One region of the Sporomusa rhizae genome, then DNA from elsewhere that is predicted to be linked to it. Evidence: a T-box and tRNA genes for the amino acid it is inferred to sense, from the RefSeq annotation. Region 1 holds a T-box; the other holds one or more tRNA genes.
The links. A T-box is a leader RNA that pairs with one kind of tRNA and senses whether it is charged. The one in region 1 lies ahead of tyrS (tyrosine--tRNA ligase), so its partner is inferred to be a tRNA-Tyr.
Positions count from the first base shown of each region.

Region 2: it has a tRNA-Tyr gene. The T-box ahead of tyrS (tyrosine--tRNA ligase) is inferred to sense a tRNA for this amino acid. The anticodon was not compared.

Region 1 covers NZ_CP156925.1:2,848,076-2,858,468, reverse strand. The annotation lists gene SRRS_RS13415 (YbaB/EbfC family nucleoid-associated protein) at 1-305, opposite strand, end outside; gene SRRS_RS13410 (hypothetical protein) at 716-838, shown strand; gene SRRS_RS13405 (transglycosylase domain-containing protein) at 1,213-3,399, opposite strand; T-box leader at 3,671-3,910, shown strand; gene tyrS (tyrosine--tRNA ligase) at 3,972-5,189, shown strand; gene SRRS_RS13395 (small, acid-soluble spore protein, alpha/beta type) at 5,232-5,561, opposite strand; gene yunB (sporulation protein YunB) at 5,689-6,393, shown strand; rRNA gene SRRS_RS13385 (16S ribosomal RNA) at 6,963-8,753, shown strand; gene SRRS_RS13380 (DUF3231 family protein) at 9,595-10,393, shown strand, end outside.
Region 2 covers NZ_CP156925.1:2,461,093-2,471,485, forward strand. The annotation lists gene nrdD (anaerobic ribonucleoside-triphosphate reductase) at 1-395, shown strand, start outside; gene nrdG (anaerobic ribonucleoside-triphosphate reductase activating protein) at 410-946, shown strand; gene SRRS_RS11335 (TIGR03960 family B12-binding radical SAM protein) at 1,025-2,755, shown strand; gene SRRS_RS11340 (hypothetical protein) at 2,757-3,302, opposite strand; tRNA gene SRRS_RS11345 (tRNA-Gln) at 3,408-3,483, opposite strand; tRNA gene SRRS_RS11350 (tRNA-Tyr) at 3,496-3,580, opposite strand; gene SRRS_RS11355 (hypothetical protein) at 3,816-4,130, opposite strand; gene SRRS_RS11360 (hypothetical protein) at 4,229-4,396, opposite strand; gene SRRS_RS11365 (hypothetical protein) at 4,554-4,700, opposite strand; tRNA gene SRRS_RS11370 (tRNA-Pro) at 5,330-5,406, opposite strand; gene SRRS_RS11375 (NlpC/P60 family protein) at 5,575-6,282, shown strand; gene rsmD (16S rRNA (guanine(966)-N(2))-methyltransferase RsmD) at 6,434-7,048, shown strand; gene coaD (pantetheine-phosphate adenylyltransferase) at 7,068-7,553, shown strand; gene SRRS_RS11390 (ATPase) at 7,586-8,044, shown strand; gene ylbJ (sporulation integral membrane protein YlbJ) at 8,067-9,317, opposite strand; gene SRRS_RS11400 (patatin-like phospholipase family protein) at 9,436-10,203, shown strand; gene SRRS_RS11405 (nucleotidyltransferase) at 10,196-10,393, opposite strand, start outside.

The DNA of each region.
Region 1 (10,393 bases):
ATTTTGGGCAGGTTTAAGTCTGTAGCAAGCTTGCTCATTGCAGTTTGATTAAGCTCCCGGGACTTAGTCAACGCATTGTTTATAGTAGCTAAAAGTAAATCCTGCAGTAAAGCGGCGTTTTCAGCAACTAAATATTTGCTATTAATTTGAATAGAGATAAGTTCCTGCTGACCATTTACCGTTATTTTAACAACATCGCCGCTATTCACTTCGATTTTTTCTTGTTTAAGTTGATCCTGTACACTATCTACATTTTGTTGAACCTTTTTTACCATTTCCATAAGATTACCAAACTGTTCAAACACTGTCTAATCACCTCCATATTTCTTATCTAATTTATTCAATTTAACAAATTTTGTGAGTGTCCAAACTTCAGGAGAAACAAAATACCTTCGAACTTCATATATTGGATTAAGAAAATCATAATTTGAGGGGTCGTGAAAACATGCGTGTGCGAAAATACCACCGAAACTCGGGAGTACCGCCTGTAGATGGGCCTGTTACAACGTTAAGAACTAATATTGAAAAATCAACAATAGATAAAGCACCAGCGGTTACACCAATAAACCAATCCTCGTCTAAAGCCACGAGTTCCAGAGGACCTGCAGCTTTGTTCAGAAAGATAATGCAAAATCCTAATCTTAACCTTCAACTAGTGGTCATCCTTTTGACATTGACATCAGAAAACTTTTCAATGGATAGAAGGATTGACTCTATGTCTACTACCGTAGATAAAATTCGCAATATGACTGATGTTATTAACAATACTATGAAGTCGGTAAAAGTGGCATCAGAAGCACCTAAACAAATTAGAAGTCTATTTAATAGGCCAAATTAGTAACTTGATGTCAGCCTTGCTCAGTAACACTTCCACAATAAGATGTATATATTGAAGTAGAAGGGCGGACGGTACCTCGCCTTCATTAATGATAATTAAGGAGGTAGCTTACATGTCGCGTGGTGGATTTGGCCGTCATGGTTTTGGTGGTATTTGGATTATCATTATAATTTTATTATTGTTCTTCTTTGAAGGTGACGACACTTGCCTATAGTATTCATACTTATATCCAGGAACGGCCCCGGGCAGCGTGTTCCCCTAACAGTCTATAATAATGTATATGCGCAAACGCAAAAAAACACGCGTAAAATACGCGTGTTTTTTTTATTTTTATAAGCGGAAAAATTACGATATATACCACATCATTTACTAATCTAGTTTTTCTTACCAGAATCCTTAGGTGGGGGCGGCGGTGCCAAAGGAGTGCCCGTATTTTTGTCGCTCTTAGACGGCGGTGGCGGCGCAGTTTTATCTACATTTGTTGAAGCATCGGAGGCAGGATTAGCTTGATCAGACTGCTTGATATCTTTACCGTCTTTGTCTTTTCCATCTTTAGATGCAGGAACAGTCGATACTTTTGTGGGCTGAGTACCTTCCACAAAGATTTCATTTCGTCCTTCCTGATTATTGGGATCATTTAGCAGTAAGCCATCCTTAGTTGAAACTCTGGCACCCACAATTCCCGAAGGCTTGGCAAAGTCTCTCGCCACATATTTAGCAGCAACATCGCTCATAAAAGTACGCCAGATATTCGCAGGAATTGTCCCGCCGGTTACCCCGCTCAGATAGTCAGAATTGTCATAACCAAGCCAAACGGATGTAGATAAATCTGGGGTAAATCCAACAAACCAAGCATCTTTATAATCATTGGTTGTACCGGTTTTACCCGCGGCCGGACGCCCAAAATAAGCGCCGGTACCAGTACCATTATTAATAACACCTTTCATCATATCTGTAAGAAGATAAGCGCTGCGCTCATTAACAACTACTTTTTCTTTAGCAACATGTTCTTCAATAACTTTGCCATTGCGGTCTACAACTTTAACAATAGCTGTCGGTTCAACCCGAACCCCGTTATTGGCAAGAACGCCATAGGCGCTGGCAATCTCTAGCGGAGTAACACCGCGGGTAAGTCCGCCTAGCGACATAGCTAAATTGCGATCGTTGGTATCACCATTAAGAACTAGTGTGGATATTCCCATTTGCTGTGCATAATATAAGGTTTTATCAATACCCACTTGTTGTGCTAATTTAACAGTAACAACGTTAAGTGACTGTTCGAGGGCCGAGCGGATAGTTACTGGTCCACGGAAGCTCCTGTCATAATTCACTGGTGACCAACTACCGAAGCTGATAGGGCTGTCATCAATAATACTAGCTGGTGTATACCCACTTTCAATAGCAGCCAAATAAACAAATGGTTTAAAGGCAGAACCTGGTTGACGTTCAGCCAATACCGCGCGGTTAAATTGATCGTTACCGCGTCCGCCAACCATTGCCTTAATATATCCGGTATGAGGGTCAATTGCGACAAGTGCGCCCTGCGGTTGTTTTATCCCATTTTCAGTGCGTCTTGTTGGCAACTGTTCCATTGCCCGTTCAGCCGCTTTTTGCATATCTAAATCAAGTGAAGTATATACTTTCAGTCCATCTTTATATACTGCATCCGCACCATATTTATCAATAAGCTGTTGCGTAACATAATCAATAAAATACGAAGCAGTAGTAGGGGTAGCCGTCGCCGGACGACTAGCTATCTTAATTTCTGTATTCTTTGCTTTTGCTGCTGTAGTCGCATCAATATAACCATACTTAACCATCTGATCAAGGACGACTGCTTGACGTTCTTTAGCAGCTTTTAAATTACTTGAGGGAGAATAGTAATTTGGGCTTTTGGGAATACCAGCAATTATTGCACATTCTGCAAGGTTAAGATCTTCAACATTTTTCCCAAAATAGACTTGAGCTGCCGTTTGAACCCCATAAGCGCCTTGCCCAAAATAAATCTGATTCATATACATCTCTAAAATTTCGTTCTTGCTATATTGCCGTTCGATTTGTAAAGACAAAAAAGCTTCTTGAATTTTACGCTTAATCGTTTGATCTTGAGAGAGTAAAGCATTTCTGGCTAATTGTTGAGTTATCGTACTGCCACCCTCAGAAATCCCTCTATCTGTCATATTAGACCATATAGCGCGCAAAATACCGCGAGGGTCGATGCCACTATGCTGATAGAAGCGAACATCCTCAGCCGCAATAAAAGCGTTTTGTAAGTTCTTAGGTATTTTATTCATTGATACAGGCAAGCGATTTTCAACCGAATGAATAGTTGTAATCAGTTTTCCATTAACGTCGAAAATTTGAGAAGAAACGGCCGGACGTATCTCGCCCTTTAAGCTCGGCATGGTATGGATACTGGCTGTTAAAAATCCTAAACCAGCTCCTGTAAGCATTACCAGGAACACGAGAACAGCAACTATTGTAATCGCTCGTGTGTTCTTTTTTGAGCGCCGTCTGCCATTTTCCCTATTTTCGTTGAATTCATTATTTTTATCTTGCATGGTTTCCTCCCCTTACAGATTCAATACAAATACATTCATTTTAAATTGTAATTAGGCCAAGGACTAGATTCGCTAATCATTATACCATAAAACGACTCATGATAGGGTATATGTTTATCTGCAGTTCGCATTATTAAATTCGTTATGTTATAATACGGCGTAATATGGGAAAAAGTACTAATGTATTGTAAAATAGCCGAGCTTTAACATAGAGTGGCTAAAATTGACAATATGCTTATATTGCGGTATAGTTAAAATAAAATAATAGCAAAAAAAAGTGATGAGTAGGAAAAGTAAGTCAGAATAGCTTTTTAGAGAGCTGGGGGCTGGTGAAACCCAGTAAGCTGGCTGACTGAAATACACCTAGGAGCAGCAGGTTGAAAACATATTTGTTAGTAAGCCGAGCCGGTACGCTACCGTTATATAGCAGAGAAGAAGTTTTTAACTTCGCTTGAGTGGCTATTTAGTAGCAACAAGGGTGGTACCACGGGTTTATAGTCCCGTCCCTAACCAGGGACGGGATTTTATTATTTTTACCGGTCTTGATCCGGGCAATTAAGGAGGATATAACAATGTCTGTATTAGATATTCTTAAAGAACGGGGCTTTGTTCAACAACTGACCCATGAAGAAGAAATTGCGGAGTTATTAGAAAAAGAAAAAATCACATTCTATATTGGTTTCGATCCTACTGCCGATAGTTTGCATGTAGGACATTTTCTGGGAATGATGGTAATGGCGCATATGCAGCAAGCCGGTCACCGCCCTGTTTGTCTCATTGGTGGTGGAACGGCAATGATTGGAGACCCTTCGGGGAAATCGGATATGCGCAAAATGTTGACCAGAGAAGATATTGAGCACAACGGCGAACGGTTTAAAAAGCAAATGCAGCGGTTTATCGATTTTACTGATGGCAAAGCATTGATGATGAATAATGCTGATTGGCTGCTGGATCTCAACTACGTTAAGTTTATTCGTGAAATCGGTGTTCACTTCTCCGTTAATCGAATGCTTACAGCAGAATGCTTCAAGCAACGGCTGGATAAAGGATTATCGTTCCTGGAATTTAACTATATGCTAATGCAAGGGTATGACTTCCTGGAACTTAACCGCCAGTGCAACTGTGTAATGCAGATGGGCGGTGATGATCAATGGTCGAACATTCTGGCCGGTGCAGATCTTATCCGTCGTAAAGAAAGCAAACCGGCGTATGGATTAACCTTTACTTTATTGACCACTAGTGATGGACGCAAGATGGGCAAAACCGAAAAAGGAGCTCTCTGGCTGGATGCTGAGAAAACATCCCCCTATGAGTTTTACCAATACTGGCGTAATATTGATGATGCGGACGTAGAGAAATGCTTGGCACTGTTAACATTCTTACCTATGGATGAAGTTCGTCGTTTGGGCGCGCTTAAAGATAAGGATATTAATATCGCGAAAAAAACACTGGCCTTTGAAGTAACTAAATTAATTCACGGCCAAGAAGAAGCAGAAAAAGCGGCCGAGGCTGCGGCAGCACTGTTTGGTGGCGCAGGAAATCTGGATAATGCTCCAACTGTATCAATTACCAGTGAAACAGTAGGTACAAAGTTACTAGATATCCTCGCAAGCACCGGGATTGTTGCCTCCAAAAGCGAAGGGCGGCGTTTAGTTCAGCAAGGCGGTCTCTATCTTGGCGATACCAAGATCACAGATCCGGACTTTTTACTAACAGCCGACCACTTCAGCAATAACAGCGTTCTTATTCGGAAAGGCAAGAAAAACTACCATCGTATTATTATAGAATAAAAATAATAAAACTGGGTCGCAGCCTGCGACCCAGTTTTATTTTCACTTTTTACCTTCCAAATGATCCTTTGCATCTTCAATACTTGCTTTGTCAACGGGGGCCATCTGCGATTCTGCCATAGCGATCAGTTTTTTTACCATTTGACCGCCAATATGACCTCCCACATGACCACCAATCTTACCTACTTCTTTAGTTGTCATGTTTTCCCAACCAACATTTTCAATCTTATCTTTAAGTCCTAATTCTTCTGCTACTTCAGCCTTTTTCTCATCAAGCACATTTTCATAATTATCAGGTGTTATTTCTTTTTGCATTTCGTGGCCTAAAGTTTCATTGGCAGCTTCTAATTTTAACTTTTGTAAACCGTCCATACAATCACCTCATATAGTAGTATTCCCGCAATTTTATTTTATAATGAACTTTAATTTAGTAACCAACAGCCAACTTACACCATATATATAATAATCAAGATGGGAAAGCCTGAAGGAGGGGGGAGAGATGCGGTTTTCAGTGCGGCGCAAACGTACAATACCACTCTTTCCTTTAGTTTCTGTTCTTCTAGGAATTCTGGTGGGGTTTACTTTCTGGCAGGTTGAAAACCACCTAAAGCCTACCCTGATGGCGATTGCAGAAACACGGGCAACACTCATTGCAACCCAGTCAATTAATAATGTTATTAATAACAGAGTAAGCCTTACTGTTGATCCTAAGACACTGGTAAATGTTACCGTTGATGAACACGGGCGAGTAGTTCTTATCCAGCCTAATACCATGGAATTCAACAGATTAGCTGCTGACACTACCATTAAAGTACAAGATGCTTTAAAAGAGATAACTGAAGAAAAAATAGATATTCCTATTGGCCAAGTGTTAGGAAACCAATTACTGGCAAGTATGGGGCCTAAAATTACAGTTACTATAATTCCTGTAGGGACAGTTCAGGTTAAAGTAGTAGATAAATTTGAACAAGCCGGTATTAACCAAACCAGGCATATGGTTTATTTGGTTGCGACTACCCAAGTCCGCATCGTTGTTCCGCTGGTAAGCCAAAGTGTTAGCGTCAATACACAAGTGCCAATTGCCGAGTATGTTGTTGTTGGTGAAGTACCTAATACATATGTACAATTCCCATTCCCGTTTGACAGTGAGTTGCTAAATGGCGGCAATAACAACAATAATGGTACTCCTAAGGCCAATAATTAACCAGAATTAGAATTTGTTATAATTGAATAGTTATGATCATCTCAACGTAAGCCACAGGTAAGTAATACTTACTGTGGCTTTACTATTTCATTCCTTGTACTGTTGGCTGGAGAAAGTTTGACACAAGGTAAATCTGTATGATAATGTATATAGCATCGTCGATACAGCAATAATCCAATAAATACTATTTGACATGTTATTATAAGCATGATAGTATATGTAAACGTCGCCGATGCGACAGTATTATGCTCCGATGTGTTCCCTGAAAACTGAACAATGTAAGTAATGCATCATAGCGTACTATCGTATGAGCTTCATAATATGCATGGCTGTATAGGCCGTCATGTTATGGCGTCTCAATACAATGTACGGAAAGCCAGATGTGCGGTGCTCATTGAGCACACAAAAACAATTTCTTTTTTTTGAATTTATGAGCCAACAAATGGCTCCATAATAATGAAGTCAAAAATGACTTTGAACTTTTGCCTGTCTCTTCTGATATAGTAGTTTATCTGCTTATCGAGATAGCAGCCGGCAAATAGCAATAAGGCATATAGACGGCATACAATTTTATGGAGAGTTTGATCCTGGCTCAGGACGAACGCTGGCGGCGTGCCTAACACATGCAAGTCGAACGGTCTGCTGTTCAACACCGAGAGTTTTAGTGATGGTGAATTCCGACAGCGTCAAGCGCGAACGAAAGAGAGTGCTTCACGCAAGGAAGTCGAGCTTTATTGCCGTCCATGGCAAGCTCGACATTAGACCCATCCAGGGTCGTCACAACACAAAAGCCTTGGGTGTTGAATAGCAGATAGTGGCGAACGGGTGAGTAACGCGTAGATAACCTGCCTCTAAAATGGGGACAACACCGCGAAAGTGGTGCTAATACCGAATGTGGTATCTTTATCGCATGATAAAGATAAGAAAGATGGCCTCTATATATAAGCTATCGTTTAGAGATGGGTCTGCGTCTGATTAGCTAGTTGGTGAGGTAAAGGCTCACCAAGGCGACGATCAGTAGCCGGTCTGAGAGGATGAACGGCCACACTGGGACTGAGACACGGCCCAGACTCCTACGGGAGGCAGCAGTGGGGAATCTTCCGCAATGGACGAAAGTCTGACGGAGCAACGCCGCGTGAGTGAAGAAGGTTTTCGGATCGTAAAACTCTGTCGTTTGGGACGAACGTGCTTTGGGTAAATAATCTAAAGTAATGACGGTACCAAAGGAGGAAGCCACGGCTAACTACGTGCCAGCAGCCGCGGTAATACGTAGGTGGCAAGCGTTGTCCGGAATTATTGGGCGTAAAGGGCGTGTAGGTGGATTCTTAAGTCGTGTGTCTAAGTGCGGGGCTCAACCCCGTATAGGCGCAGGAAACTGGGGATCTTGAGTGCAGGAGAGGAAAGTGGAATTCCCAGTGTAGCGGTGAAATGCGTAGATATTGGGAGGAACACCAGTGGCGAAGGCGACTTTCTGGACTGTGTCTGACACTGAGGCGCGAAAGCTAGGGGAGCGAACGGGATTAGATACCCCGGTAGTCCTAGCCGTAAACGATGGGTACTAGGTGTAGGAGGTATCGACCCCTCCTGTGCCGGAGTTAACGCAATAAGTACCCCGCCTGGGGAGTACGGCCGCAAGGTTGAAACTCAAAGGAATTGACGGGGGCCCGCACAAGCGGTGGAGTATGTGGTTTAATTCGACGCAACGCGAAGAACCTTACCAGGGCTTGACATTGAGTGAAAAACTTAGAGATAAGTTCCTCCCTTCGGGGACACAAAAACAGGTGGTGCATGGCTGTCGTCAGCTCGTGTCGTGAGATGTTGGGTTAAGTCCCGCAACGAGCGCAACCCTTATCCTTTGTTGCCAGCGCGTAAAGGTGGGAACTCAAAGGAGACTGCCGCAGACAATGCGGAGGAAGGCGGGGATGACGTCAAGTCATCATGCCCCTTATGTCCTGGGCTACACACGTACTACAATGGGCTTAAACAAAGCGAAGCAAGCCTGCGAAGGTAAGCCAAACGCATAAACAAGCTCTCAGTTCGGATCGGAGGCTGCAACTCGCCTCCGTGAAGTCGGAATCGCTAGTAATCGCAGGTCAGCATACTGCGGTGAATACGTTCCCGGGCCTTGTACACACCGCCCGTCACACCACGAAAGTTGGAAACACCCGAAGCCGGTGGGATAACCGATTCGACATTGGATTTTCGACATACGATATTCGAAAGGGAAGAAAAACCTACGAAAGTCAAAAGTCGAAGGTCGAATGTCGAACCGGGGTCAGCCGTCTAAGGTGGGGCCGATGATTGGGGTGAAGTCGTAACAAGGTAGCCGTATCGGAAGGTGCGGCTGGATCACCTCCTTTCTAGGGAGAACTGCTCGACGTTCGATAAGAGAGTCCAAGAAGGCGAAGGCTGATTGGTACGAATCGCTTAGTTCTAAGCGGAAGCGAAGAACATCATTAAGTTTATCGACATAAAAATCGAGCTACTTCTAGGTCGGTACATTTGGCAGATGTTAACTCTTACATTGTTTGGTTTTGAGGGAATGAAAAATTACGCTGTTTAAATAAATAGGCAGACCTAACAACATTGTATTCCTGAAAAATGGGGATATAGCTCAGCGGTTCGATCCCGCTTGTCTCCACCAGGAATATCAAAACTTACGAGGTTTTTACTTCGTAAGTTTTTTTCGTTGTACGCCCAGCATGGGCGTCATCTTTAGGGTGAAAGTCCTGAGCGGGGGCAGGCGAGCGCCTACCGTTAGCCAAGAGCAGGGGGGTCTACTGCGAGGCAGAATCTAAAGGAAGCTGGAGGCAAATGCTCGACCCGAGGTACACGAAGCCAATTTGAGGCTGTTTCAGCCGGACGAGTCTCCAACGCAAGACAAAGTCCTAAGCCGCCAAAGGCTGGAGTGTAACTCTGGACGGGTACATGAGCAGAAAGATGACGTTCTTATCTGGGGAGACCTGCATGATAGACCAAGTAACTTGGCAACCGCTATCGAAAGGTGGCGCTGAATCTGGAGGAGTCAACAGAGGCCATAGTATCGTTTATTTTGTATTCCCTGGTTTTCTACAATGCCCGCCGCTTCTTTGACGGCGGGTATTGTCATTTTCGCCTGGTTGAGATGAAGAGTGGATAAATAAAAACTTTGCAACTGCCTAATACTAATTGTTAGTAGTAGAAATGAGCGGAGGAATAAGTATGAACCTAACAGAACATAACATTCGTCTCACGGCGGCTGAGATTGGTAGCCTCTGGATACAGTACATGAATGACAGCATGGCAACATGCACTATAGGATATTTTCTAGAGAAAACCGAAGATACACAAATTAAACCTGTTTTACAGCAGGCATTGTATCTGGCGCAGTCGCACGTGCAGCAAATTAGCAACTTTTTTACTCAGGAGGGATTCCCTATTCCCATTGGATTTACCGCGAATGACGTGAATCTCACTGCACCAAGGTTGTTTTCTGATCCATTTCATCTAAATTACCTTAAAAATATGGCCAAGACTGCGATGCTTGCCTATAGTCTTGCGTTATCATTAGCTACACGGGCGGATGTTCGGAGTTTTACGATGGAGTCGATGAAAACAGCGGCTGACTTAGACGAAATGGCTACGCAAGTGATGCTGTCTAAAGGATTATACGTACGGCCCCCGTATGTTACGGCAGGTAACCAACCTGCATACATTCAAAGCACAGAATATCTCGGCAGCTTTTTTGGTGACAACCAGCGCAGGTTAAGTTCCATTGAAATTATGCACTTATTCTTAAATGCACAGTCTAATGCGATTGCCAAAGCAATATTAGTCGGTTTCAGCCAGGTTGCACAATCAATGGAAGTTCGGCAGTTGTTTGTTCGGTGTGCTGACATTGCCGAAAAGCATATTAAAATATTTACACAGACCCTAGAGGACAGTAATATACCAGGGCCAATGAAATTGGATACAGATATTATGGCGTCTACTGTTGCGCCTTTTTCCGATAAGCTTATGC
Region 2 (10,393 bases), 390 kb from region 1:
ATAAAGAATATTATACGAATTCATTCCATATACCTGTTAACTATCCGATTAGTGTTTTTGATAAGATTCGGATTGAAGGTGTATATCACAAGTATGCTAATGCGGGGCATATCAGCTATGTGGAATTTGGAGCGCCGCCTGTTAATAATCTGGGGGCTTTGGAAGAGATCATTCGTTATATGCGAAAATGTGATTTTGGATATGCTGGCTTTAACTATCCTGTTGATTTTTGTGAAGGCTGTGGACATTTAGGGGTAATTGACACTGAGGAGTGTCCTTCATGTGGAACTAGCAATGTGCGTCGAGTTCGGCGGATTACTGGTTATCTTAGTACGGTTGACCGCTTTAATGACGCTAAATTGAACGAATTAAATCAAAGAGTAAGACATATCTAAGGTAGGGAAAATGTATGGAAATTAGGCTTGCTGGAATAACAGAGGAAAGCGTTGTTGATGGCCCAGGCTTACGCTTGGTAGTTTTTGCACAGGGCTGTCCACATGGGTGCTCAGGTTGCCATAATCCCGATACTCATGATAGTAATGGCGGTTACGTTGTTGATATAGAAGGGCTTTTTAACCATATTGAAAAGAAGGTTCTTCACAACCGGTTATTAAGGGGTGTAACATTCTCGGGTGGAGAACCGTTTCTGCAACCTGAACCATTAGTTCAGCTGGCAAAACGCCTAAAAACGTTGGGGCTTGATATCGTCACGTATAGTGGCTTTAGGTTTGAACAGTTAACGGCAATGGCTTTAACGAATAAAGCTGTAGGGCAACTCCTTAAACAAACCGATATACTTATAGATGGAAAATACCGTGAAGCTGAGCGTGATTTAAGCTTAGCATTTCGTGGTTCCCGTAACCAGCGCTTGATCGATGTGAAGGCAACTTTAAAAGTTATGAAGGTCGTCCTCTGGGAAGATGCTTTGCAAAAGCGCTGGGCCTAAATGCTGCTATAATTTTAATAAATGTTTGTATACTATTGTAATGGTATAGTTACTACGATAAAGGTGGATGTGATTAACATGTCATGGCAGCTTAAAGAACGCCTGCGAAAAATTGTGGCGGCAGAACAAGGAACAATGGTCTATGCTCCCGGGTCTCGCCGGCCTATGGCGCTTGTTTATCCGAATACTTATCACGTGGGGATGTCCAATCTAGGACTGCATATTATTTATGAGCAAGTAAACAGCCGGGGCGATACTGCCTGTGAACGGCTGTTTTTGCCTGATAAAAAGACCATGGATGAATATGTTCGGACAAATACGCCTTTATTAAGTTTGGAAAACCAGCTGCCCTTGTATGAATTTCCGCTGATTGCCTTTGCTGTCTCATTTGAAATGGATTATTTTAATATGATTAATATATTAGCTACAGGTAAAGTTCCAGTGTTGGCGGCCGATAGGCAAGAAGGCGATCCGCTCGTTATTATTGGCGGACCGTGTGCTACATTTAACCCCGAACCATTGGCTGACTTTGTTGATGCTTGTATTATTGGAGAAGGGGAAGAAGTAATTCATGAGTTTTTAGACACTTATTACGATGGTTTAAACAGTGGTTTGTCGAGAGAAAAACTTTTATTAAAGTTAGCTAATATAGAAGGAGTATATGTACCGAGATTTTACCGGCCGATATATGATGCTGCGGGCATAGTTAATCGATATGAGCGCTATGACGGTATCCCGGCTAACGTAAAACGCCGCTATATAAAAGATTTGAGCAGCTACCCTGGCCAAACTGTTATTGTAACTGCTGATACTGAATTCAGAGATATGTATCTAATTGAAGTTGCCAGGGGCTGTGGCAGGCATTGCCGATTCTGTATGGCAGGGTACTGTTTCCGTAACCCACGGGTACGTTCTTTAACACAAATTACCGAAGCTGTGAAAAAAGCTAAGCTGTTTCAGGCAAAAGTTGGGCTGATGGGAGCGGCGATTTCAGACTATCCTGAAATTGATAAATTGTGTCAAATAATATTGGATCAGGGTCTAACTATGTCAGTTGCATCACTTAGAGCTGATTCGCTCACGCAATCGTTGGTAGAAGCGTTAGCTTCCAGTGGTCACAAAACAATAACGTTAGCGCCGGAAGCTGGCAGTGAACGCTTGCGCAAAGTGATTAATAAACAGATTAGTGATGAACACCTGTATCAAGCAATAAAAGCTGCGGCAACAGCCGGCATTCCGCATGTTCGGTTATATATTATGGTTGGCTTACCGGGGGAGACTGATCAGGATATAGAAGCCATTGTCGGGATGGCACGTAATATCAAGGCATACATGGAGGGGTTAGGCAGTAAGGGGTTGTTGACTTTAAGTATTAATCCTTTTATCCCCAAGCCATTTACACCATTCCAATGGCTGCCTATGGCTCCCCTGGAGATAGCTTCATCCAGATTAAAATACATTCAAAGCACATTAAAAAAGGTTAAGGGAATTGAAATTTTAATTGAACATCCTAGGGAGGCCTACATTCAAAGCGTACTGGCGCGAGGAGACAGAAAATTAGGATCGGTATTACTTACGGCCATGAATAATGGTGGTACAAAAGGATGGAAACAAGCAATCAAAATTCACAAAATTGATGAAGACTTCTATTTATATCGTACTAGGGGAGAAACAGAAATTCTTCCTTGGGATAATTTAGACATGGGTTTTGATATGTCATATTTGTTGTCAGAATATCGACAAGCCCAGGCAGAAAAATACACCCAGCCATGTGTTGCTGGGTGTAAAAGGTGTGGTGTTTGCAAATAAATTAGGATTTATTAATACTAATAATTTTAAATATCTCGTCAAGCTCACCGTCAATTAAACGAGAAAACTTATTAAGCATAGTATCCATGAATCCGAATTTAGACTCAGCCTCCTTAGGCTGAGTAATTTTTTTTCCAACAAGATAGTCTCCCTTGCTAACGTCAAATGCTTTAATATCAGCTGAAATATCCAGGGGATAGAGAGTCAGGAGTAAGACATAGGATACATCGTTAATTTTTCCGAAATCTTGAAGTTTTGTAGGATTAGGGTTGCTAAAATCATCAATTCCTGCTTTTTTCAGTTCTCGTAAAACACTGCTGCCTGAGAGTATCATTCCATCCATCATTACCAGACTAGACTTATATTGAATAAACTTATTGATTCCGGCTTCCAAAAGATCAACACCTATTATATCTTTGTTGGCAGTGTCGATATGTACAGCTACGGCGACAAAGGAGCTGGTGACAATTGAACTTTGTCCCGCGAAACAGGGGGTTGTCAACATTAATAGCAGTATAAGACAAATAATAAACGAATTTTTTGCCATATTAATCCTCCATGAGTATCTTTTAGATAATTGTAAAGTTGAAGAGAATATGCAAGTAATTGAATAAAAACAAAAAAAAGCAGGCAACATGCTCTGCTTTAATTTTGGCAGGGGCGGCTGGACTCGAACCAACGCATGACGGAGTCAAAGTCCGTTGCCTTACCGACTTGGCTACGCCCCTATATAAATAAAATGGTGGAGGGAGGTGGATTCGAACCACCGAAGTCAAAGACGGCAGATTTACAGTCTGCTCCCTTTAGCCACTCGGGAATCCCTCCAATTCAAACCAGAAGCCCTATTATCAAACTGAAAATTTCTACAACGTGACATATTATATCATGTACATTTGGCAAATGCAAGATTATAGTTTACTTTTATTTTATGTTGATAATGTGGTATTTTGTTTTGTCCGAAACTTATTCGCTTCTTGGGCTTTTGTTATATATTCCGTTTGGCAGATTGATTTTAGGTACGTTTATGATTATAGATAGGTTATAAAAGCGTCAATTGCATTTACCTATAAGTGGTATTTTGCAAATCTTTGCTAATTTGGATAGTGTGCTTGCTTTTACCACGATCAAGTTGAGCTGGTCTAGCAGAGCCTGTTGAGGGAGAAACTGGAATTCCATTAAGATTAACAATGCCGTTTGCCTGGTTATCTAAATCTGCATTTTTGGATTTTTTCTGAGAGGAGCCTTCTTGGGATTGGGAATTATCGAACGACTGGGAGAGGCTGTCCCGAATTAGTGATGTCTCGATACCGCTGGTGTCAAACACTTTCTTTGGACTTGTTGGTTGTGTGTTTGGGCTACGACTGTTATTGGCCATTAAAATCACCTCCAGCAATAGTGTTACCAATGAAAGATTAATTAAACTTTTTCAGCTGGTGATGGGGTGATTCAAAAAAAAAGCCGGCATATGCCGACTTAAAAATGCTGAGTAGAAACTTTGGGTGGTTCGATAGTATGATTTTCTTTCTTTCTCGGTGGTGCCTCAGGATTTTCCTGGACGCCAACATTTCCGGTAATATACTTAGCTTCGGTATTAGGTAATTTTTTACCGAATTTTTCACCATAGTTTCCGGAGCTTTTCAAAAGAATCACCTCCAAGGTTAGTATTACCCAAACGTTAGTAAAAATCTGAACTTAATTTGGTATCATTTAAAGCAGTAAGTTCTAACTAACCCAATATGTGGAAGTGGTTTCATTTGTGCAAAAGTAGGCTGACCTCCAGGGGCATTAGAATAATTAATTACATTCTTACTGGTCTACTTGCTCTACGAACAGCTAGTAATGCTTGAGTCACCACTTGTTCAATTTGACGTTTGCCGAGTCCCAGGGGGCGAACCATATTTATAACTTCGCTTCTAAATTTTTGTTCATTGAAATCAATGATCAAATTATCACCACCTTCTAATTCAGGTTACTTTATTATACTGATTATGTTGTTAAGAGGTGATAGTTAAAAAAAATAAGTAAGAAGCCGAACTATTAGTTTCTACATAAGGAGCAGGAGACGAAAAGCTCTTCGGCAAAATGAAATATTTCCGGCATATCCCTAACGAAGTCACTCAATTCAAGGTTTTATCTCTCACAGTTCAGACAATATAACGGTTGGAGTTATGTCTATCGAAGCCGGCGGCAAGATATTTGACATCGTGGCCGCACTAAAAGCAAGCATAAACGCCATTAAAGAGCAGGAAAAACCGAAAAAGAAGCGAAAAAGCGGGTAACTTCATGGTTTTTCGCCAGACGAAGTGATTTATTGGGCGTTAGCTTAATTTAACAGCATTGACTTCAAGCATTTGTGTGCACCAATGGTTTTGTTTTTACATAACATATAATAAGGAAGGAAACTTACTAGCGCACAAAATAAAAACAACCTCTTAATACTAAAGAAGAGGTTGTAAAATACGTTTTTTTCTTAACTTTCGTCGTTCGTTAGAATAACGGCTAGGAGTTGACTACTCATTGTGCTTTTTAAAGATTTATCCACAGCTCGGGTTGCCTGGATTCACTAGATTAAACTGGTCGGGGCGACAGGATTCGAACCTGCGGCCTCTTGGTCCCGAACCAAGCGCGCTACCAAACTGCGCTACGCCCCGGCTCACATTTATTAAGTATACACATTCATAATGTCCTTGTCAACAGCGAAGCTTGAGTAAATTTTATTTAAAATTTCTCTTAGCTTCTTATGAGTCTTTTGTCCTAAAGGAATTTTTTTGCAAATGTCGAAAGGAAAGAAGAAAAGTAGAATCGATGGAGGTATGTGTTTGAAGATAGTAAAAATGGTTTTTTTAGCGTTTATCTGTGCGTTTTTTCTACTAAGTACTCCCGGTAAAATGGCTTTTGCATCAGGAGAGGAAATGCCTGTAATAAGGCAGGGAGATGCAAATGCGGCGGTTTATACTTTACAGACTGAATTAAGAAGATTTGGTTTTTATCATGATGACGTTGATGGAAACTTTGGCGAATATACTAAATATGCTGTTATAAAATTTCAACAAAATGCTGGAATCGAAGATGACGGTATCGTTGGTTCAGGTACATGGCGGGCGCTTCGCAATTACTCAGGTAATGGCGAAATAAGTCGTGGTAATACTGAGAGAAAAGGCGGGCAACAAATTGCTAATTTTGCTCGCAGCTTTTTAGGTATACCATATGTATGGGGGGGAGCGGCTCCATCTGGATTTGATTGTTCTGGTTTTGTATATTATATTTACAACTGTTATGGAGTTTTGTTGCCGCGAGTTGCCGATGAACAATACTATTTCGGACATCGTGTAGCGGCTGCTGATATTCAACCCGGAGATTTGGTTTTTTATAGTACGTATATGCCCGGTCCTTCACATGTAGGTATATATGTCGGAAATGGCCAATTTATTCATGCGAGCTCTGCCGCTGGCAAAGTAACGTTGACACCAATGTCCAAACCGTACTATCAGGAACGGTTTTTAGGTGCTTTTCGCATTAGCCGATAACTATGATCATAAAAATAGCCGGTTATCCGGTTATTTTTTGTTTGTTGGGCGTTAAGGCGGGAATAATAGATAGACAAAATATTAAATAATTTTTTTTGCAAAAAAGTGCCACAAGTAGTTAAATGTGCTAAAATGTTTATGTTAAAAAGAAATTCAGGCACAATTTGAGGTAAACATGCGGATTATAACAGGGATTGCCAAAGGAGTTAAGCTTAAAGTACCAAAAGGTCTGGATGTTCGCCCTACAGCCGACAGGGTTAAGGAGTCTATGTTTAATATTCTCACCACCATGCCGTTAACGATTACCAAAGTGGCAGTAGTTGGTGCTAAGGTGTTGGACTTGTTTGCTGGAACGGGAAACTTAGGTCTGGAAGCTTTAAGCCGTGGGGCTGAGCATGCGCTATTTATTGACCATAGTTCTGCGAGTCTTGCGGCTATTCGCGACAATATTTGTACTACCAAATTAAGTGAATTGGCTGAAGTTCAGCGTGGTGACTCCGTTAAAATGTTGGCTAAGTTAAGCCAATTGGGGCGGACATTCACGCTGGTTTTTGTGGATCCTCCTTATAATCAGGGGTTAGTGAACGAAGTGCTTCTCAAACTTGATACGATAAATCTTTTAGAAGATGGTGGAATAATTGTAGTAGAGCATTCCAAACATGAAGTGATAAATATTGAATGGAACTATTTAAAGTTGATTCGTACGGAACACTATGGCGAAACATATGTAACATTTTTGTTGCGAGAATGTGCGTGCACTATTTAGCAATAGGGAGGCATTTAACATGCGGATAGGAGTTTGTCCTGGAAGTTTTGATCCGGTAACTAACGGTCATTTAGATATCTTTTTACGGGCTAGCAAAATGTTTGACTTAGTAATCGTAGCTGTTTTTCATAATCCCAATAAGAAGCCATTGTTTACTATGGAAGAACGGGTAGAAATGCTAACTTTAGCAACTAAGGATTTACCTAATGTCAAAGTTGATAGTTTTTCAGGTCTTTTGAACGATTACGTTCGGCGCCAAAATAGCAACTTTATAATTAGAGGCTTGCGGGCATTGACTGATTTCGAATACGAGTTTCAGCGAGCACTGCTTATTAAAAAAATTGATCCGGAAATAGAAACTATTTTTATGATGACTAGCAATGAATACTCATTTATTAGTTCTAGTGGTATTAAAGAGTTAGCTAAATTTGGTGGACCGATAACCGGATTAGTCCCTGAATGTCTAGAAGAGAAAATTGTAAAGAGAATTCGAGAAAAAAGTTAGATTCGTGTACAAAGTGGGGAGGGGGAACCTTTATGAGTATTGAGAAATTATTGGATGATATGGAAAACATGTTGGTTGATGCCGCTCGCGTGCCTTTTACTAATAAAAGGGTAGTCGAAGAAGATGATTTGGCTAGATTTTTAGACGAGCTGCGCGAACAAATGCCTAAAGAAATCGATGAGGCTAAAAGAATTATTACGGATCGTCAACGCATTCTGGATGATGCACAAAGGGAAGCGCAAAACATTGTAGAACAGGCAAAGGCTTATGTAATTAGACTTACCGATGAAAATGCTATAAATAAGCAAGCGCAGGAACAAGCTAATGAATTTGTTGCACAGGCAAGAAAAACGGCAGCAGACTTGCAAACTGATGCTGTGTCTTATGCTGATGAAGTATTTAAGCATGTTACGGCTCATCTTGAAAAAACCCTTGAAGTGGTTAAACAAGGCCACCGTGATTTACAGCAAAATAAGAATAATGTAGGATAAAAATGAAAAGGAGCAAAGCTCCTTATCTTTTTATATAGCCGTATACTCCTTTAAATAGATGGAACGCAATTGATAGTACAATCATAATGCTAAGTAGCACGCCAATCTGATAAGTAGTTTGCTCAATTCTGTTTAACCATAGACTTAAACTATTGCTTTGGGCTAAACTCATAGATGCTGGAATTACTAACAGTTTAGTAATCACTTGACCTTGCCCAAGCAGTAAAATTGTCAGTATAGCTGCAATTATGGCATGCAGTAGTCTGCCTATCATATAAGGAGTCATACGAATACCTGATTCGATAACAATACTGGCTACTTGCCCATGAACAGAAAGTCCGCTCCAAGCAATAATAGCGCTAGCGATGGCGACTTTTTGAACTAATGGCGCGTCAGCCTGGCTGGCGGCCAATGTGCCTAAATCAATTTCTAATAAACCGCTTACTAATGATGGGGCCAAGTTTGTACTGTAGCCGATTAAGCTTAACATTGCGGCAAACATATCTGTTAATACTTCGGTGATACCAACAACAGTCATAATGCGAATAAATACCGAGAACACAATAATAAAGCCACCAATTAGCAATATGGTGTTCATCGAAGATTTGACAGAATCGCCAAGTAATTGTCCTGTTGAGCGTTTGTCTTCTTGGCGCGCATTATATAGAGCGCGAAACGCCCTGATTATAATGTTTCCTTTTACTGTTCTATTTTCCTGGGTATAGCTATCTCTGCTACGTCCATGGAATCTAAATGCTACGCCAACTAAAAAACTCGATATATAATGAGCCAAAGCAATTGTAGCACCTAGCTCCGGCATCCCAAACATACCTACGGCCACTGCGCCAAACATGAACAATGGATCAGCTGTATTTGTGAAAGACAGCAGTCTTTCAGCTTCGACGGCGGTACAGAGCTGATTTTTGCGAAATTTGCACGTTATTACGGCATCCATCGGATAGCCGGAAGCCAGCCCCATAGACATAGCAAACGCCCCTACACCGGGCACATTGAATATTGGTCTCATCAGGGGTTCAAGCAGAACACCAATAAAGTGGACGACCCCAAGCCCCATGAGTATTTCTGATAAAATAAAAAAAGGCAGTAGTGCGGGGAATACTACATTCCACCATAAATTTAAACCCATAATAGCCGAATCAAAGGCATCTTTGGGATAAGTTACCATGGCTATGGTTATAAATACAGTGCAAAAAGCCATAAAATATGCTAGTAACCGTGAACGATATCGTCTGCCACTGCCCCAAATCCGCATATATTAATCTCCTCCTCCAAGCCGTGCGGTTTGATAATATATATATTGACAGGGCAGAGGTAATATAACTAAAATGCGGTGCAAATACTACTCAATAGTTATACTGGGGGAGATTATAATGCGTCCTAAAATAGGTTTAGCGCTTGGATCAGGCGGGCTTCGGGGTATTGCCCATATTGGGGCTTTAAAGGTGTTGGAAAAAAATAATATACCGATAGATTACATTGCCGGATGCAGTATTGGCAGTTTGATAGGGGCTTTATACGCAGCTGGTTTAGATCCTGAAACCATGCTAAAATTAGCTAAGAGTTTAAAAAAAAGGCACTGGTTAGATTTTGTTATTCCTCAGATGGGAATGGTCTCCGGTGAAAGGGCATTGGCCACAATCCGGCTCTTAACAAAACAAAAACAATTTTCCGATCTTGAGATTCCTTTAGCTGTTGTTGCGACAGAGCTAAATAGCGGCAGGGAAATTGTTTTTACTGAAGGCGATATTGCAAAAGCGGTAAGAGCCAGTATTTCAGTACCTGGTGTTTTTATTCCGTTCGCTATTGACAATGTGTTGTTTGTCGACGGTGCAGTCGTTAATCCCACGCCAATTGATACTGCACGGGGTATGGGAGCGGATATTGTAATTGCGGTAGATTTAGCTCATGCCGGTACTGTATGCAATATCAGCAATATGTTTGATGTAATTATCCAGTCTATCGATATTATGGAAAGGGAATTATGTAAGCATCGCCAACATCACTGTGATATTATGATACAACCTGATGTTGGCAATTTTTCACCCAGCTCTTTTGATGCAATGGATAAATGCGCTTTAGCTGGTGAAGTGGCTGCCGAGGCGGCTATTCCGGAAATTAAGAAACTTTTGTTTAGTTAGGCAGGTAAAGGGGCGAAAATCGATAGTCCAGGCCACCGGATCTCCATGCACAATTAGGAAACCCTAATGTAAAAATATCGGTTGCGGTAACATCATAAGCCAGCATATTTTGTAAAGGGGTTAATTGGTTAGTATGATGTTGCTTGCTGGTAAGATGATGAGAAGTTTTGGTTATTACAGGTATTGCAGC